2 regions of the Shewanella sp. 553 genome follow, and region 1 is predicted to be linked to the other one. Evidence: riboswitches for the same ligand, from Rfam matches in the RefSeq annotation. Region 1 holds a riboswitch; the other holds the start of a gene.

What was found. Region 1 has a riboswitch for lysine ahead of AC5YBZ_RS06535 (Na+/H+ antiporter NhaC family protein). Riboswitches for the same ligand answer to the same signal wherever they lie in the genome.
Region 2: another riboswitch for lysine. It lies ahead of lysC (lysine-sensitive aspartokinase 3); the one in region 1 lies ahead of AC5YBZ_RS06535 (Na+/H+ antiporter NhaC family protein).

The regions. Positions count from the first base shown of each region.
Region 1 covers NZ_CM181701.1:1,425,634-1,433,676, forward strand. Annotated here, with positions in the region: gene AC5YBZ_RS06505 (acyltransferase) at 1-11, opposite strand, end outside; gene tsaA (tRNA (N6-threonylcarbamoyladenosine(37)-N6)-methyltransferase TrmO) at 14-751, opposite strand; gene rcsF (Rcs stress response system protein RcsF) at 860-1,246, opposite strand; gene AC5YBZ_RS06520 (H-NS histone family protein) at 2,816-3,208, opposite strand; gene AC5YBZ_RS06525 (electron transfer flavoprotein subunit beta/FixA family protein) at 3,538-4,287, shown strand; gene AC5YBZ_RS06530 (electron transfer flavoprotein subunit alpha/FixB family protein) at 4,287-5,210, shown strand; lysine riboswitch at 5,360-5,576, shown strand; partial or broken gene AC5YBZ_RS06535 (Na+/H+ antiporter NhaC family protein) at 5,655-7,224, shown strand; gene AC5YBZ_RS06540 (M3 family metallopeptidase) at 7,306-8,043, opposite strand, start outside.
Region 2 covers NZ_CM181701.1:3,287,390-3,295,432, forward strand. Annotated here, with positions in the region: gene AC5YBZ_RS14575 (succinylglutamate desuccinylase/aspartoacylase family protein) at 1-914, opposite strand, end outside; gene lysC (lysine-sensitive aspartokinase 3) at 911-2,269, opposite strand; lysine riboswitch at 2,401-2,577, opposite strand; gene AC5YBZ_RS14585 (DUF3293 domain-containing protein) at 2,699-3,130, opposite strand; gene arcA (two-component system response regulator ArcA) at 3,705-4,424, shown strand; gene AC5YBZ_RS14595 (alpha/beta hydrolase) at 4,737-5,750, opposite strand; gene AC5YBZ_RS14600 (S9 family peptidase) at 6,069-8,043, opposite strand, start outside.

The DNA of each region.
Region 1 (8,043 bases):
GCGTCAGTCATGGTTAGTCATCTAAACGGATTTTTTGCGCATTTGAAGGGCGGATCGCCTCCACGTGAATAGAACCATCTATCACTCGCCATAGAATATCTAAATCGTAGAGCGCCACCTGATATTGCTTGGGATCGGCCTTGGCTTTTTTATAAGCTGGGCGTGGATCTTGGGCTAGTACTCCTTCAATAATGGCTTGCAGGTTAGGATACTGGCTTTGTTGGTAATGGCTCAGTTGCTGCTGCACGGTATCGGTAAAATGCACCTTGGCTAACACTGGCGCATCATGGGCGATCCCGCCTTGGGCATCATCAATCGCATCTGAAAAAGGGATGTAAGGCTTAATGTCTATGATAGGAGTTCCATCGAGCAGATCCATCGCCGAGATCTCAAGCATCACTTTGCCTTTTTGCTGGTGGATCCCATGCAGTTTCACTACTGATTGCCCGATGCCGTTAGGGCGAAACGTGGAGCGGGTGGCAAACACCCCTAGCTTTTCATTGCCGCCTAATCTTGGCGGTCTAACTGTGGTTTTCCAGCCTTGAGCTAAGTTTTCATGAAAGCTAAATAGCAGCCAAATATGCGAGTATTGCTCTAATCCACGCACGGTATCGATATGATTAAATGGAGGTTGTAGTTCGACAAACCCTCTAGCGGCACTCACCAATCCTGGTTGTCTTGGAATGCCAAATTTTTGTTTATAAGGGGTGTGGCAGATGGCCACAGCCTGAATTTTGCTGCTAAAAGTCATTCTACTCGCTCGGTTAAGCGTAAGATAATATGAAGCTTGGCTTCATCGGTTAGGGGAGCTTAAGCCTGATGCAATAGGCTTAAGCTTACGTTGGTTCATGCCTTGGTTTTATTTGTCTGTGTTGGTTTGAGTCAGAATTGCTTGGCCTACGCACAGGGTTTGAGTTACGCAGGTTTTGCTGGGTTGGTCAAACATCACACACCGTTTAATGATCAGACCATTGGCACCTTTATCGGCGGCGGCGTAGCGCGCTGCGGTGCGTGCTGCACTTAATGATGCAGGCGCATCATTTGAACGTTCTTGGCAAGACTCGCCCTCGACCATACCTTTAAGTTCATAAGGCACTGTTGGCTCAGTTCCCTCTTGATAGAGGGTAACCTCTCCCACTTTAAAATAGTCGTTAATGGCTTGGCCATCTAAATTGCTATTAAAAGTGTATTCACTGGCGCAACCAGCAAGGAGCAAAGCAAATAGGGTAAGGGTCATCTTTTTCATGCTAAAGGCCTGTTTATGTTGAGGCTGTACAGTGTAAATTCGCCATTCACACTGTACTGTTTAAGAGGGAAATACTACCGCTTTAGTGACGCTTGATAAAGTTGTAGTTGGTGATTGTTGCCATCTATTTAACGATAAGGGAAATACACTGGCATAAATGAGTGTGGTAAATATCCTTAACGAGTCAATCTGTGCTTAGGGTGGTTAGGTTTTATGCCTAATGATGCACCAGCGTACTGTGTAGCGACAGTAAACACCATAATCCGTTTTTTCAGCATCGAGCATCGCAGGTGTCTTTTATGAACGGGATAAATGAGTTGACTATAAATACCATTATAATAGTGCTCTTCGTTCCCAAGTGTACATGTTTCTTTGATGTTGGCTCTGGTTGAATATTCGTTAAAACGGTTATTGGTGATAGTTTAATATTGGCAGGAGTAAACGGTTTTTGGCCTACGAGGAACGATGCTACCTTGTAGTCTTAGTCATGGGTAAACAAGATTAACAGCTGCAGTTTTAGTCAATACTTGAACCATCATCATTGAGTTGAATGAAATAGGGAGTCATTGGCTTTGAAAGCAGGAAATAAACTAATGGCTATGAGCATCACCAATAACCTAGTCACTGTATCTCTGGGGTGAAAAATAAGTTTGATTTACTGCTTAAAGCTCTTTGTTTAGGGGTGAATATTGGTAAACAATACGACCTTGTTGTTGAGTGACATGTCGCGAGTGTTAGACGCGATGCACTGGCACTCAAGTAACTATACTAACCATAATGACTACAAATCATAATTAACGATATCCCCCTCATTTTTATGCGTGTATTAAAACGCTTGTACTTTCGCAATTAGATGATACTTCATCAATGGAGAGTTGTTGTTGGGGCTAAGGACTGATGAATCGGCATTTGGGGATCGTTATCGCGGGTCATTATAGTGGATAGCTATTTGCTGTGAAATACTTGCAGAGAGTGACTTATGTTCAGTATTTCAGTCATCAAAGTATAATGAATTTAGGCTATTCATATTAAAGATAAACCGTCTTTACTACGGTATCGATAACAAGGATATGTAGTCTGTCCTTAACCTAAGTTAAATGTGGAAGTTATCAGTTAATTGAACTTGCACAATGCCGTTAGCAATGTAATTTGCTCTTGCTGTATTTGTATTCGGCATATTCAGTTGTGTAGAACGCAGCATAAGTTTAACGGAGCTTTAGTCGTCATCGCTTAAGTGTTTTACCTCTACTTATCAATTGCTTATCTTTTCTTGTTAAGTGGGGAACACTATATTACCGCGACTCAAAGTCATTTTTGTCGCAGTGGTATTGATATGGAGATAGGGCGATAAGATGTAAGACTAAATGGGACAGTTAAATCGTTAACGAGTCAATCAGGAGATACTAAGTAGAGTTAATCTATCTAGTCTAGATATCATAGAGGAGAGATTAATATTAGCTTTCACTTAAAGTTGACCCTGATTACAACAAAGCCAACACATCAAGTGTTGGCTTTGTTATGTATTGCCAGAGTCAATATAGGTATCTATTCTGGCGATATCGCAACTTACTAGATCAGAAACTCTTCTAAGCTGCGGCCTTTTTCTAGTTCGTTTTTAAATACGGTTGGCGTGCGGCCTTGTCCAGTCCAAGTGATGGTTTCACCATCGACTTCGATTTTATATTTAGGCGGACGTGGTGCGCGTTTTTTAGGAGCAGTTTTAACCGCAACAGCGCCTAAATCATCAACCGATAAACCGACGGCTTCCATCTGAAGACGGATCTCTTCAATTTTGGCATTACGCTCAGCCATCGCAGCGCTTTCTTCTTCTGCCTGCTTCTCTTTTTCGGTAATAATCTTTTCTAGTTTGCTAGCGACATCTTTTAAATCTTCTACAGATAACTCTTTTACCGCAGCTTTAAAACGACGGCCGTGTGTCAATATATCTAGAAATTCGCTCATATTATTGGTGTCCTGCTTAAATATAATTGTAAATAGGCTTATCACTGATAATAATAGAAACTAATATCCGCTTAATCAAACGAATTAAATAATTATTTTGCTATATATTGTAATTTTATTAATGCAGAGCCAAATTGCATTAAAATTGATATGAAAAAGTGAACGTAATCACTTTTATATTGGTGTTTTGTTGTCATTTTCTGTTTGTAGATTTCTCGTTGCGTTCTTGTTGACGTTAACGTCAACAGCACGTAAAGTGGCTTAAGTTTGTGATAGTTTTGCTATGCACTTTTTTATTCAACATAAAAAGATGGTAAGAAGGAAGCCTTATGAAAGTATTGGTGCCAGTTAAACGCGTCGTCGATGCCAATGTGAAAGTCAGGGTGAATGCTGACAATAGCAATGTCGATACCGCAAATCTTAAAATGGCGATTAACCCATTTTGTGAAATTGCTGTAGAAGAAGCGGTTCGGTTAAAAGAAGCGGGTATTGTCACTGAAATCGTCGTGGCAACCATAGGCCCTAAGGCTGCACAAGAGCAATTGCGCACCGCTATGGCGTTAGGCGCTGATCGTGGTGTGCATGTGGAAACCGACGAAGCACTTGAACCGCTGTCGATTGCCAAGTTACTCAATGCGATTCAGACTCAAGAGCAAGCACAGCTTATTTTACTGGGCAAGCAATCTATTGATGGCGATAACAATCAGACAGGTCAGATGCTGGCAGCATTGGCAGGCATGCCACAAGCGACTTTTGCTTCTGAGGTGAAGGTTGAGGGAGAAACTGTCTTGGTGACACGTGAAATTGACGGCGGACTACAATCGCTGAAAATGCCACTGCCAGCCATCATTACGACAGATCTACGTTTAAATGAGCCTCGTTACGCCAAATTACCCAATATCATGAAAGCGAAACGTAAACCACTAGAGACAATAACGGTCGAGAGTCTTGGTGTTGAGCTAAAGTCACATCAAACCGTACTAAAAGTCACTCCACCTGCACAGCGTAAGGCGGGCGTGATGGTGGCTTCTGTTGAGGAGCTGGTTGAAAAGCTAAAAAATGAAGCGAAGGTGATCTAATGGCGATTCTAGTAATAGCAGAACATGATAACGCGAGTTTAAAACTAGACACGGCTAAAGTGGTTTCGTGTGCACAACAAATTGGTCGCGATGTAGACTTATTAGTCGCAGGTGAAAACTGTGCACCAGTGGTCGAGGCTGCTAAGCAATTGAGCGGTGTGCGCAGTGTATTAGTGGCAGACAATGCGGCTTATGCCCACGGTATCGCCGAGAACTTAGGGGCACTAGTGGTCTCTATCGCCAACGATTATCAACATATTTTGGCTTCAGCATCGAGTTTAGGTAAAGATGTTTTACCGCGCGTAGCAGCCTTACTTGATGTGTCGCAACTGTCTGAAGTGGTTGAAGTTGTCAGTGAAGATACCTTTGTTCGGCCAATCTATGCAGGCAGTGCCATGGCTACCGTGCAGAGTGTAGATGCCATCAAAGTGATGACGGTGCGCGTGAGTGCATTTGACGCTGTGAGTAATGATGGCGCGGCAGCCGAGCAGACCCTTGGTGGTGTTTTTACCAGTAATGTTGAATTTGTTTCACAAACATTGACCGAATCAGAGCGCCCAGATTTAGGCGCGGCATCGGTTGTGGTGTCGGGCGGTCGTGCAATGGGCAGTGCTGAGAATTTTGCAATGTTAGAGCAACTTGCCGATAAACTGGGGGGGGCTTTAGGGGCATCTCGTGCAGCAGTAGATGCGGGCTATGTGCCTAACGATCTGCAAGTTGGGCAAACCGGTAAGATTGTTGCCCCAGATCTGTACATTGCTGTTGGTATTTCGGGCGCGATTCAACACTTGGCAGGGATGAAAGACTCTAAGGTGATTGTGGCCATCAACAAGGATCCAGAGGCGCCTATTTTCCAAGTGGCCGATTATGGTTTAGAAGCGGATCTGTTTGATGCAGTACCTAAGTTAGTAGAGCTTCTTTAGTAAGTTGTAAACACTTGGTGAATATCTTGGTGTTCATTTAAAACTTAGTGTGATATGGATCACGTTGGCCGGCTTTGAGGTAGCATCCTTAAAGCCGCTTGTGTTTCTATGTGCGTCACGCCTGCCGATAGTGAAATTGGTCAGGCGTCCTGAGACGTAGAGGTGCATTAAATATTAGTAGTATTCGTTAGGGTGATGCCGTACAGCGAATAGGAAAGGATTTAATGCCGAAGTGGTCGAGTTCATCAAAGCTCACTGCTGGGGCTGTCATCGAATAGAGGCAGCACTGCCATAGTGCTTTTTATCCGGAATGATAAAAAGAAGGTATACCGACAACTGGTATCACTATGGAGCGCTACTGATAGGACAGGTGTAATATCTTTTGCTATATCCCACCAGTTCAGTTGCCCTCCATTCGTAATTTAACGAAGACAATATAAAACAATGACGACTTTGAGTTACGCCGATTCGGCGCTTTCCTTGCTGCCCCCTGTGGTGGCTATTTTGCTGGCGATTTTTACTCGTCGAGTATTACTTTCGCTTGGGGTGGGGATCCTACTTGGGGCTGTGCTTATCACCGATTATTCCTTCGGTGACACGGGACAATATCTCGCTAAGCAGGTGACGGGGTTATTTTGGGCCGATGGCGCCCTCAATAGTTGGAATGTCTATCTGCTTGGGTTCCTTATCTTGTTGGGGATGATCACCGCATTGATCACTGTCAGCGGCGCTGCTAAGGCGTTTGCCAATTGGGCACGTCAGCATATTCGCAATAAACGTGATGCTAAGCTATTGACCATGTTTTTAGGTTGCGTGGTATTTATTGACGATTATTTTAATAGCTTAGTTGTCGGCAGCGTGGCAGAGTCCGTTAACCGATCGCTATTACATTTCACGCAGTAAATTGGCCTACCTGCTGGATTCGACCGCAGCGCCTATCTGTGTTATCTCACCCGTGTCGAGTTGGGGGGCATATATTATTGCGCTGATTGGCGGCATTTTAACGGCACATGGTTTTGCTGATACAGGGCATCTAAGCGTGTTCATTCAGATGATCCCGATGAACTTCTACGCTATCTTTGCGCTGTTACTCCTATTGTGTGTCGCCTTTATGGGGCTCGATGTTGGCCCGATGCGTCAGCATGAGCTTAACGCCCAAAAAGGTCATCTTTATGATGAGTCTAAAGGATTACCACCTGGAGCCAATAGCGATCTGCCTGAGGCCGATTCGGGTAAAATATCAGGGCTATTTTTACCCATCACAGTACTCGTTGGCGCCACTATCTATTATATGGTCAGCAGCGGAGCAGACGCGTTAGCCGCGGATAACTTGCCATTTACCTTAATTGGCGCCTTTGAAAAAACCGATGTGGCTTCATCACTGTTTTTTGGGGCGATCATTGGCCTAGTGGCCACATTGCTGTTAGTTCTCAGTCAAGGTTTAGATAAATCATTAATCCTTAAAGGGATGATAGCAGGTGCACGTTCTATGTTACCTGCTATCTATATCTTACTGTTTGCTTGGACCATTGCCGGTGTGATTGGTCAGATGGAAACGGGTAAATATATGGCCAGCCTAGCCACAGGTAATATCCCCTTTGCGTTACTGCCTGCGGTATTATTTATTCTGGCCGGATTGACCGCGTTTTCAACGGGGACTAGCTGGGGCACGTTCGGCATCATGTTGCCGATTGCCGCCGATATGGCCATGGGCACGCACACCAATATGATGCTTCCCATGCTGGCTGCAGTATTAGCGGGTGCGGTATTTGGCGATCATTGCTCACCGATCTCCGATACCACTATTTTGTCGTCAACAGGCGCTAATTGTCATCACATTGACCATGTATTAACTCAGCTACCTTACGCGCTTATTGTGGCAGGGATAAGCTTAGGTGGCTATGTGGTGCTCGGCTTTACCGAATCGCTGGCTGCAGGCTTAGGTGCCAGTAGTGTGCTGTTTGTGATAAGTGTGGTTGTACTTCGCTATCAAGCTGCTAAACCAACGATATAATCATGAGCCGCTAAGGCGAAATCAGTGATAAAAAATGCCGCTAATCATAGCGGCATTTTTATGGGCGTTGCATGAGTTGCTTTAGTTTAAACCGCGTCGCTTAAGTAGCGCTTCTGTTGTAGGCGCTTGCCCTCGGAATGCTTTGTAGGCTTCCATCGGTGGCACGCTGTTGCCCACTTCGCGTATCGTCTTGCGGTACTTCATGCCAATGTCGCGATTTAGACCACCTTGGGTCTGTACATAAGCAAAAGCATCTGCCGCTAAGATCTCACTCCACATGTAGGCATAATAGCTAGCTGAATATCCACCTGGGAAGGCATGAGCAAAATAAGTGGATTTGTAACGTGGTGGAACGGCAGCGATATTGATGCCATGTTTTTCCAGCGCTTTAGCTTCGAAACTCGCTACATCTTGTAATGGTGCGTCTGCAGGTAGTGAATGCCACTCTAAATCTACTAATGCGGCTGCCATATACTCCAGCGTATCGAAACCTTGATTGAAGCTGCGTGATTTAAGTAATTTCTGCAGCAGTTCATCAGGGATCACTTCACCTGTCTCATAGTGTTTAGCATAGTTAGCTAACACTTTTGGATGGGCAGCCCAATCTTCTTCGAAGGTTGATGGGAACTCGACAAAATCACGCGAGACCGCAGTGCCTGAAAGGCTAGGGTAGGTGACCTTAGAGAACATGCCGTGAGTACCATGGCCCAATTCGTGGAACATAGTGGTCACTTCATCGTAGCTCACAAAAGTGGCTTCACCCTCTGGTGCCTTTTTGATGTTCATCACGTTAACGACAACCGGCTTACTGTTGAGCAG
Region 2 (8,043 bases), 1.9 Mb from region 1:
GCCGTATACTCCACCATGCCACCCATGGGGGAATGGTATTTTTTATAGTCACGAAGATAACAGCCATATCGCGCCATTTTAGCGGGCATAATGGGGTCGGCAACCACACCGCGATGACTCAAATACGCCATGATCCCATCGGCATCGAGGCGTGCATCGGCGAGATCGATATGCTCTTGCGAGCCCAGCTCCAAGGTAAACGCAGAGACAGGTACCACTAATTCTCGCCCCTGCGCTGCTAGGTACTGACACAATTGCCACCATGGATAAAATATTGATTCATCCATTGCCCCACCAAACTCATTAGGCATAAATAGCGTGTGGGCTATCGAAAATAGCCTCGCGGCCTCACTATCATATTCGGGACAATACAGATGTTTGCAGGCCTTGGGCCCAGTGTGCAGATCCAACACGATATCCGCTTGATGCCCTAAATGTTGCAGAGTGACCGCTTGGCGATGCCCCGTCGTCACGCCCCACTCATGCTGTAGACGCTGCTGACAGCTATCAATCAACATGGCGCGATAAGCCGCCACCAAGGCGCTATCGTCTAACTCGGCATGCTGTCGATACCAAGCGGCCATATCGATATGATGATGTAAGTATTCGCGATTCCAATTCACCCCGGTTATCGGGTCAAAACGCCCAAGGGTAAACTCACCACTTTTTTGGTTAATCCCCAAAGGATTGGCGAGTGGCACCAAGGTGACACTGCCAAGCAACTCGCAGTTTTCCAGTTGCTGCATTAACTGGTAAATCACCGCATTGCCTTGTACCTCGGCGCCATGCACATTCGCCTGAATATAGACACTCGGCCCACGAATAACGGCTGGCGTAAACTGAAAAATGGGCAACTCGAGATCTTGCCCTGTCGCCAATTCGCCAATTTTCAACGTGCTACGGCTCGGTTTCATCGTTCGCCTTCAAACAGATTTTCATGTAGCGAGCGTACCACCTGCGCCGCCTCACTTTCGGCGACCAATACACATAAGTTGTGTGGGCTGGCCCCTTGGCAGATCATGCGCACATTATGTGGCTCTAGCACCTCAAACACTCGGCGGCACACCCCTGGTGTAGAGGCAATTTTATTACCCACTATCGCCACTAAGGCTAAATTATCTTCCACACGCACCCGGCAATGCTGCGACAGTTCTTGTAATAGCGCTTCGCTGAGCAAATGATTGCCAGCCGAATCTGAGCCCGTTTTATCTAAGGTCAGCGATACGTTAACTTCCGATGTTGTGATCAAATCGACACTTATTTTGTGCCTTGCTAGCGTAGCAAAGGTCTCCGCCAAGAAACCTTGCGCATGCAGCATCTGCAAACTGTGTAGATTCAGTAAGGTTTGATCGCGGCGCACGGCCACGGCGCGGTAAATAGGCTCATCACTCACTTGATGACGGATCCAAGTACCGCCACGTTCAGGCGCTTTGCTCGAACCCACAAACACCTGAATTTTTTGCCTTACCGCAGGTAAAATGGTCGCAGGATGTAGCACCTTAGCGCCAAACGTCGCCATTTCAGCAGCTTCATTAAAACTAATTTCAGCGATGGGCTGTGCATTGGGGGCCAAGCGCGGATCGGTAGTGTAAATCCCGGCCACATCGGTCCAAATTTCGACCGCTGATGCCCTAAGCGCCTCGGCCAATAACGCCGCCGAGTAATCGCTACCGCCGCGCCCTAAGGTCGTGGTGGCACCCTGCGCATCGGCACCAATAAAACCTTGAGTCACAATACGCTGCTCGGCCAGCAGCGGGGCTAAATGCGCCGCACATAAGGCTTCAACCTGCTCAACTTGAGGCTCGGCACGGCCAAAATGACTGTCGGTGCGCATCACTTGGCGCACATCAAAGGCTGACGCCACCTCACCTTTTTCACGCAGCACAGCAGCAAATAGCGCCGCAGAACATTGCTCTCCTTGCGCTAACAACTCGTCCATGGTCGCTTTGCAACGTTCACGGCTCAGTGACTCACTTAACATATCAATACGACTGAGCACGCTATCGAGGTGAGCGGCAACCTCAGCTGGACGACCGAGTCGGTCAAGGATTTGATATTGGATTGAGGCAATCTGCTTGAGCAGTTGTTGACGCTGCTCATCATCGAGTTGCGCTTGAGTCAACGCCACCAATAGGTTGGTGACGCCGCTTGAGGCACTCACGACCACAATACGTGTATTAGGATTGGCAATAATGATGTCGGCACAACGACTCATTGCTGGATAATCAGCAACGGATGTACCACCGAATTTAGCGACAACAATCGACATTAGCCCACCTCAACGAGATTGAAGCGGTTACAAGACACGACAAGAATAGATAACATGATAAACCTCCGAACTGACTTCGTTCGAAGAGCCTGGTGCAAAGATTACGCACCCCAAGACGGGAAATAGCGATCACCACCAGAAGCTCTCCACCAAAAAACAGGTGACAATCGACAGGATTCAGCCATATCGACCGATAAACAAACGAAACCAAACACTTGTCTATCTCGGCGTTAATCTCCATCATAAGCAATCGTCAGAGTTTGGCCTCTTCATGCTTACTACCTAGTTAACGCTCCTCTTCTGTATCTCAAGCGTATTGACGCAGTAAGATGGTTGAAAATTAGCAAATACCCGCCTAATAAGTCAACGATATTTATTCAATATGAGTAAATATTATTTCAAGGTCACTGCCACCTTAGTAAAACAAGATTAAGATTGAATATCGGGTAACTCATTGACTAGGCGCACCCGCGCCGAAAAAGCGCCTATGGTCAGCTCGGGATAACTAAGCAGGCAAGGCACCAATTGTAACTGGTCGCCCTCGACAAAATAGATCGCATTTTGGTTAAACTGTGTGCCCAATGCCACCGCTAATGGCTTTTCTATCGGGACAGCCCAGCTTTTTTCCATATGACGGCGATCATAAGAGGCCCCGATGATGGCGCGATAAGGACGCTTAAGTTCGATGATATGTCGCTGTAATTGACTATCTAACAGACGATTTTGAGGCGCTGACAACAGTTCGCCCCTGGGGTTGTACGCCGTAAGAATGGCAAAGGATAAAGCCGGAGAAAACCCTTGGGTCAATAGAAATTGGGTATGCTGATAACTGTGCCAAAAATGGTCATCTATACTACTCATTCGCCGAACATTCCTAAATTAGCGTACGATAATTATAGCTAAATCATCTTATCTGCCTAGAACAAACAGATTATATCTCTGTTAAATTATAATTAATGACCATAAAATCAAAAGATTAGCCATAAAAAATTGATTAACATCAAATCTAAGCGTAAATTTGTTAACATTTCATTTGTTAACAAATGACTAAAACGAGTACAATACGTCGGTTGATTCACTTCCACTCGTCAAGCATGAACAACTTTTGTTACGCCATGTCTAAATCACTGTAATGAAAAGTTGTCAATTTCCTATAGATATGAGCGATTTTGTCGCTTTTAATATTGAAACTTGAAAATTTCAATAGTTAAAGGAACTATTTCCTACTATTGTTAATCGTAGTGGATACAATTAGCGCATCTTTTTCAATAAAGAGATACGCATACTTTACTAATCATGAAGTGCGTTGCGGTTTCAGTCGTTTTAGTGAAAGCACCTACGTGACTCGGTAATTTTCAACACGACAAGTCAGGGCGCAACCCGCACAGCGCGCCTATGGTTAGCACAGATGTAAACAAATATTAGGTAGATAAATATGCAAAATCCGCACATTCTGATCGTAGAAGATGAAGCCGTTACCCGGAACACGCTAAGAAGTATTTTCGAGGCTGAAGGATATGTGGTAACTGAAGCCAATGACGGCGCAGAAATGCATAAAGCAATGCAAGAAAACAAGATCAATCTCGTCGTTATGGATATTAATCTTCCTGGCAAGAATGGTCTTTTGTTGGCTCGTGAACTTCGTGAAATAAACAATATCGGCTTAATCTTCCTAACGGGCCGTGATAACGAAGTTGACAAGATCTTGGGACTTGAAATTGGTGCAGATGATTATATCACTAAGCCATTCAACCCACGTGAGCTAACAATTCGTGCACGTAATTTGTTAACCCGTGTGAATAGCACAGGTGTAGAAACAGAAGAAAAGAGCGCGGTAGAATATTACCGTTTCAACGGCTGGAGCTTAGAAATTAACAGCCGTTCATTGGTTAGCCCACAGGGCGAGTCATACAAGCTTCCACGCAGTGAATTCCGTGCGATGCTTCACTTCGTTGAAAACCCAGGTAAGATCCTGACTCGTGCAGACTTACTGATGAAGATGACCGGCCGTGAGCTTAAGCCACATGACCGTACGGTTGACGTCACGATTCGTCGTATCCGTAAGCACTTTGAGAGCTTACCAGATACGCCAGAAATCATCGCGACAATCCACGGTGAAGGTTATCGCTTCTGTGGTAATTTAGAAGACGCATAAGCCTACGCTTATGTTATTCAATGAAAAAGCCAGTCTCACGACTGGCTTTTTTTGTGCTCGGAACACTTATGCCGCTGTGGGCTAGACTTCGAATCCAGCTCGATATCATTTCAATCCGGCCGAGTGGCTTTTGGATATGCTGATTTGAAGCTAAAACTTCATGGTTATCCATCGCCTGCCCTGCGATATCTGCAGCACATTTTTGGTTAGATCAGCGAAATCTAACTTAGTATTTATAGACGAAAAACAGGGATTATGAGTACGGTTGACCCTGTCCCAATATTTGCGATTAGCGTCATATTGCAGACCAAGTTACTCCGTAACTACGGTTTGCAACCAGTCCTGTAGCTGCTGTAATTCTTGGTTATTAAACATCACTAGACCAGCATGTGTCCTCCTCTGGGAAAAATGTAACTGCAGGTTTGGCGATTGTAAATGGCTAAAGTAACTTGCTGGAGCTATCGAATCTTGCTCTGATGCTATCAATAAAGTGGGTGTATTTGAACGGGTCAATAAAGGGGCTATTGCCGTATCTTGAAGAGTTATATTGCGTTGCTGCAAAACGGTATCTGTGATCTGGCGTAATTGCTGTTCGCCCAATATTCGGTAATACCATGAATATTCCTGTGCGACGTAATTCTTTAACCCGGTACTAAAGTCATGCATAGGCGCAATTAATACTTGTCCAGTAATGTTCTGTCGTCTTGCGCTAATTTGCGCAGCGACATTGGCGCCAAGTGAATGCCCCAATAAATACACAGGCCCAATTATTTGCTGCTCAGCAAGCAGTAGTTCGATTAACTGGCTAATAATTTTTGCGTCAAGCTTACCATCAATAGCGACCGGTCCTGTCGCTGCACCATGACCCTGTAAGTCTGGTACTATCACCTGAAAACCTAAACTGCGTAGAGCAAAAGCATTGATGATCATTGCACTTTTGTCAGCAGAAAAACCATGCAGTAATACCCAAGTGCCTTTGAAACGTTGCTGTGGAGGGTTTAGGTCTAGTCTGACCTCTTCTCGTTTTGATGAGACAACATGAAGATTAAAATAAGCTTTACTATAGAGGTTAACCCCCGGTGGCTCTGTCGTAGGATCGCCCTCAACAAATATCGGATCTGCAATAAGGTACTCGGTGCAAAAGGAGTGCTGAGGTAAACAAAAATTATCGATGGCAAAATCAAGTGCACTTACGAAGTTGTCCGTCCCATTTTCACGTAGAGAATACTGTTTATCTAACGCATTGTTTATTTTTGACTCTGCCAAAGTGGCACATCCTTGTAACAGTGCTAAACATAGTAACACTGTGGCTTTGATATAAAACATCCTGTTTTCCACGAGTAAGGTGAATATCGGCTGGAATAAGTGAATAATCAAACCAACCATTACAAAACAATAACATAATGTGGTTATGGCCTCGACTCAACCAATATATCGAATTTGGTGCCTTTGTTGGTGGCGCAGGGCTCTAACTCACAGAAGAAAAAGGAAAACAAGAAATTAAAAAGCTAAAACTGGCTAAAAAGGGCATCTGCAGTAAATAAGAATTAGTGATTCCTTTCCCCAAATAGCCCTGTTACTTATATCAAGCAACAGGGCTTGTTGTTCCAACGCAGCGCTAAAAATTACAGTTTATTGTTCATCTTACTGTTTCAGTTGTTTATCCAAGAAATCGGCCAGCGAGCGGTATAGATGCGTTCTCACTTTCTCGCCGCGCATCGAGTGCTTAGAGCCGGGATAGTCGATCATCTGAAACAGCTTGCCCTCATCTTGCAGCGCCTTATAAACCCGCGTGCTGTTTTCAAACAACACATTGTCATCGGCCATGCCATGATACATCAACAATCCCGACTGATAATCTTTGACATAAGGCAGTACACTGCTGGCTTCATAACCTTCGGCATTGCTGCCTGGGTGCGACAAATAACGCTCGGTATAGTGGGTATCATACAAGGCCCAGTCAGTTACCGGCGCTCCCGCAATCGCGGCTTTAAAATGTGTGGGCGCTTTAAATAGGCTCATTAAGGCCATATAACCGCCGTAGCTATGACCATAAATCGCAATATTGTCACCATCGACATAATTTAAACTACGCAAATAATCGACGCCCGCCTTTTGATCGTCAACTTCCGCTTGCCCAAGTTGCTTGTAGATCACATGTTCAAACTGAGTGCCCCTATGGGCCGAGCCACGATTATCGAGCTGAAACACGATAAAGCCTTGTTGTAGCAGGTACTGGGTAAAGTAGTCTTGTTCACTCCAACTATTGACTACCAACTGAGCGTGAGGGCCACCGTACACACGCACCACAACCGGATACTGCTGGGTGGCATCAAAGCCTGTGGGTTTAAAGAGACGATACTGCAAGGCTTGACCATCTTGCGCTTTTATCTGACCAAATTCAGGTAATTGCCATTGACCAAAGAAGGGATATAAGGGATGAGATTCATCGACGTTATTTTGCTCGACCCAAGCCAAGCGCTCCCCTTTAGCACCATGCAGACTCACCTGCGGCGGCTGCACTAGACTATTAAAGTAATCGAGGTAAATAGGCTGATTGTCGGCAAAAACTGGCCCATGCATACCCGCTCGGCGGCTAATTTGCTCTATTTCGCCTCCGGCTAAGGGCACGCGGTATAGGTGCTTTTCGATGACACTGCTTTTGCGGCCCGTAAAGTAGACCCAGCCAGCCTGCTCATCGACATATTCCACCTCATCGACTGCCCAAGCTCCTTTGGTAAGTTGCTTAATAAGCTTACCTTGCAGATCAAATAGGTACAGATGATTAAAGCCATCACGCTCCGAGGCCCAAACCAGTTGTGGCTGCTGTTTCAAGAAATGCAGATCATTGTTTAAATTAACCCAAGCCTTACTGCGATCTTTGATAACCGTTGTAGGTGCCGCGGTACCGTTTAAAGCGGCAATGCGTAGGTCTAAGGTCTGTTGATCGCGGCTTTGCCACTGAAATGACACATGCTGACTATCTGGCAGCCACTTAACTCGAGGCAGGTAACTATCTGGGGTTTGGCCGATATCAATCCAGCGTACGTTTTTATCTTCAATATTGACCACACCCAGCTCAATACTGACATTATTTTTGCCCGCATAAGGGTAACGTTGCTCGGTAAGCTTAATGCCATCGGCATAAATTTCGTTGCGAGTCACTAACTCGACAGCCGACTCGTCGATACGGGTAAAGGCAATAGCCGACTCATCGGGCGCCCACCAATAACCAGTCATGCGGTCCATCTCTTCTTGCGCAACAAACTCGGCCATCGCATTTTTAATCGCGCCACCACCATCTTGGGTTAATGCGGTTAATTGGCGAGTCTCGAGGTTAAGCACATACAAGTTTTGCTCGCGCACAAACGACACAAAATGCCCCTTAGGCGACAATCTGGCGTCGGTAATAAAGCCCTCACCGGTTGGCAACACTTCCACTTTGGCATCGGCAAGCGAGTAGTAATACAAAGCACCAGACGCTGGGATCAATATGGCTTGGCTGTCATCGGCCCAGAAATACTCCATGATCCCTTGACCATAAATGCGTTGACGCTCGCGGCGGGCCTTTTCTTCGTCCGACAGCTCGCCCCTTTTAAGGCGATCGGCATTGAGCAAG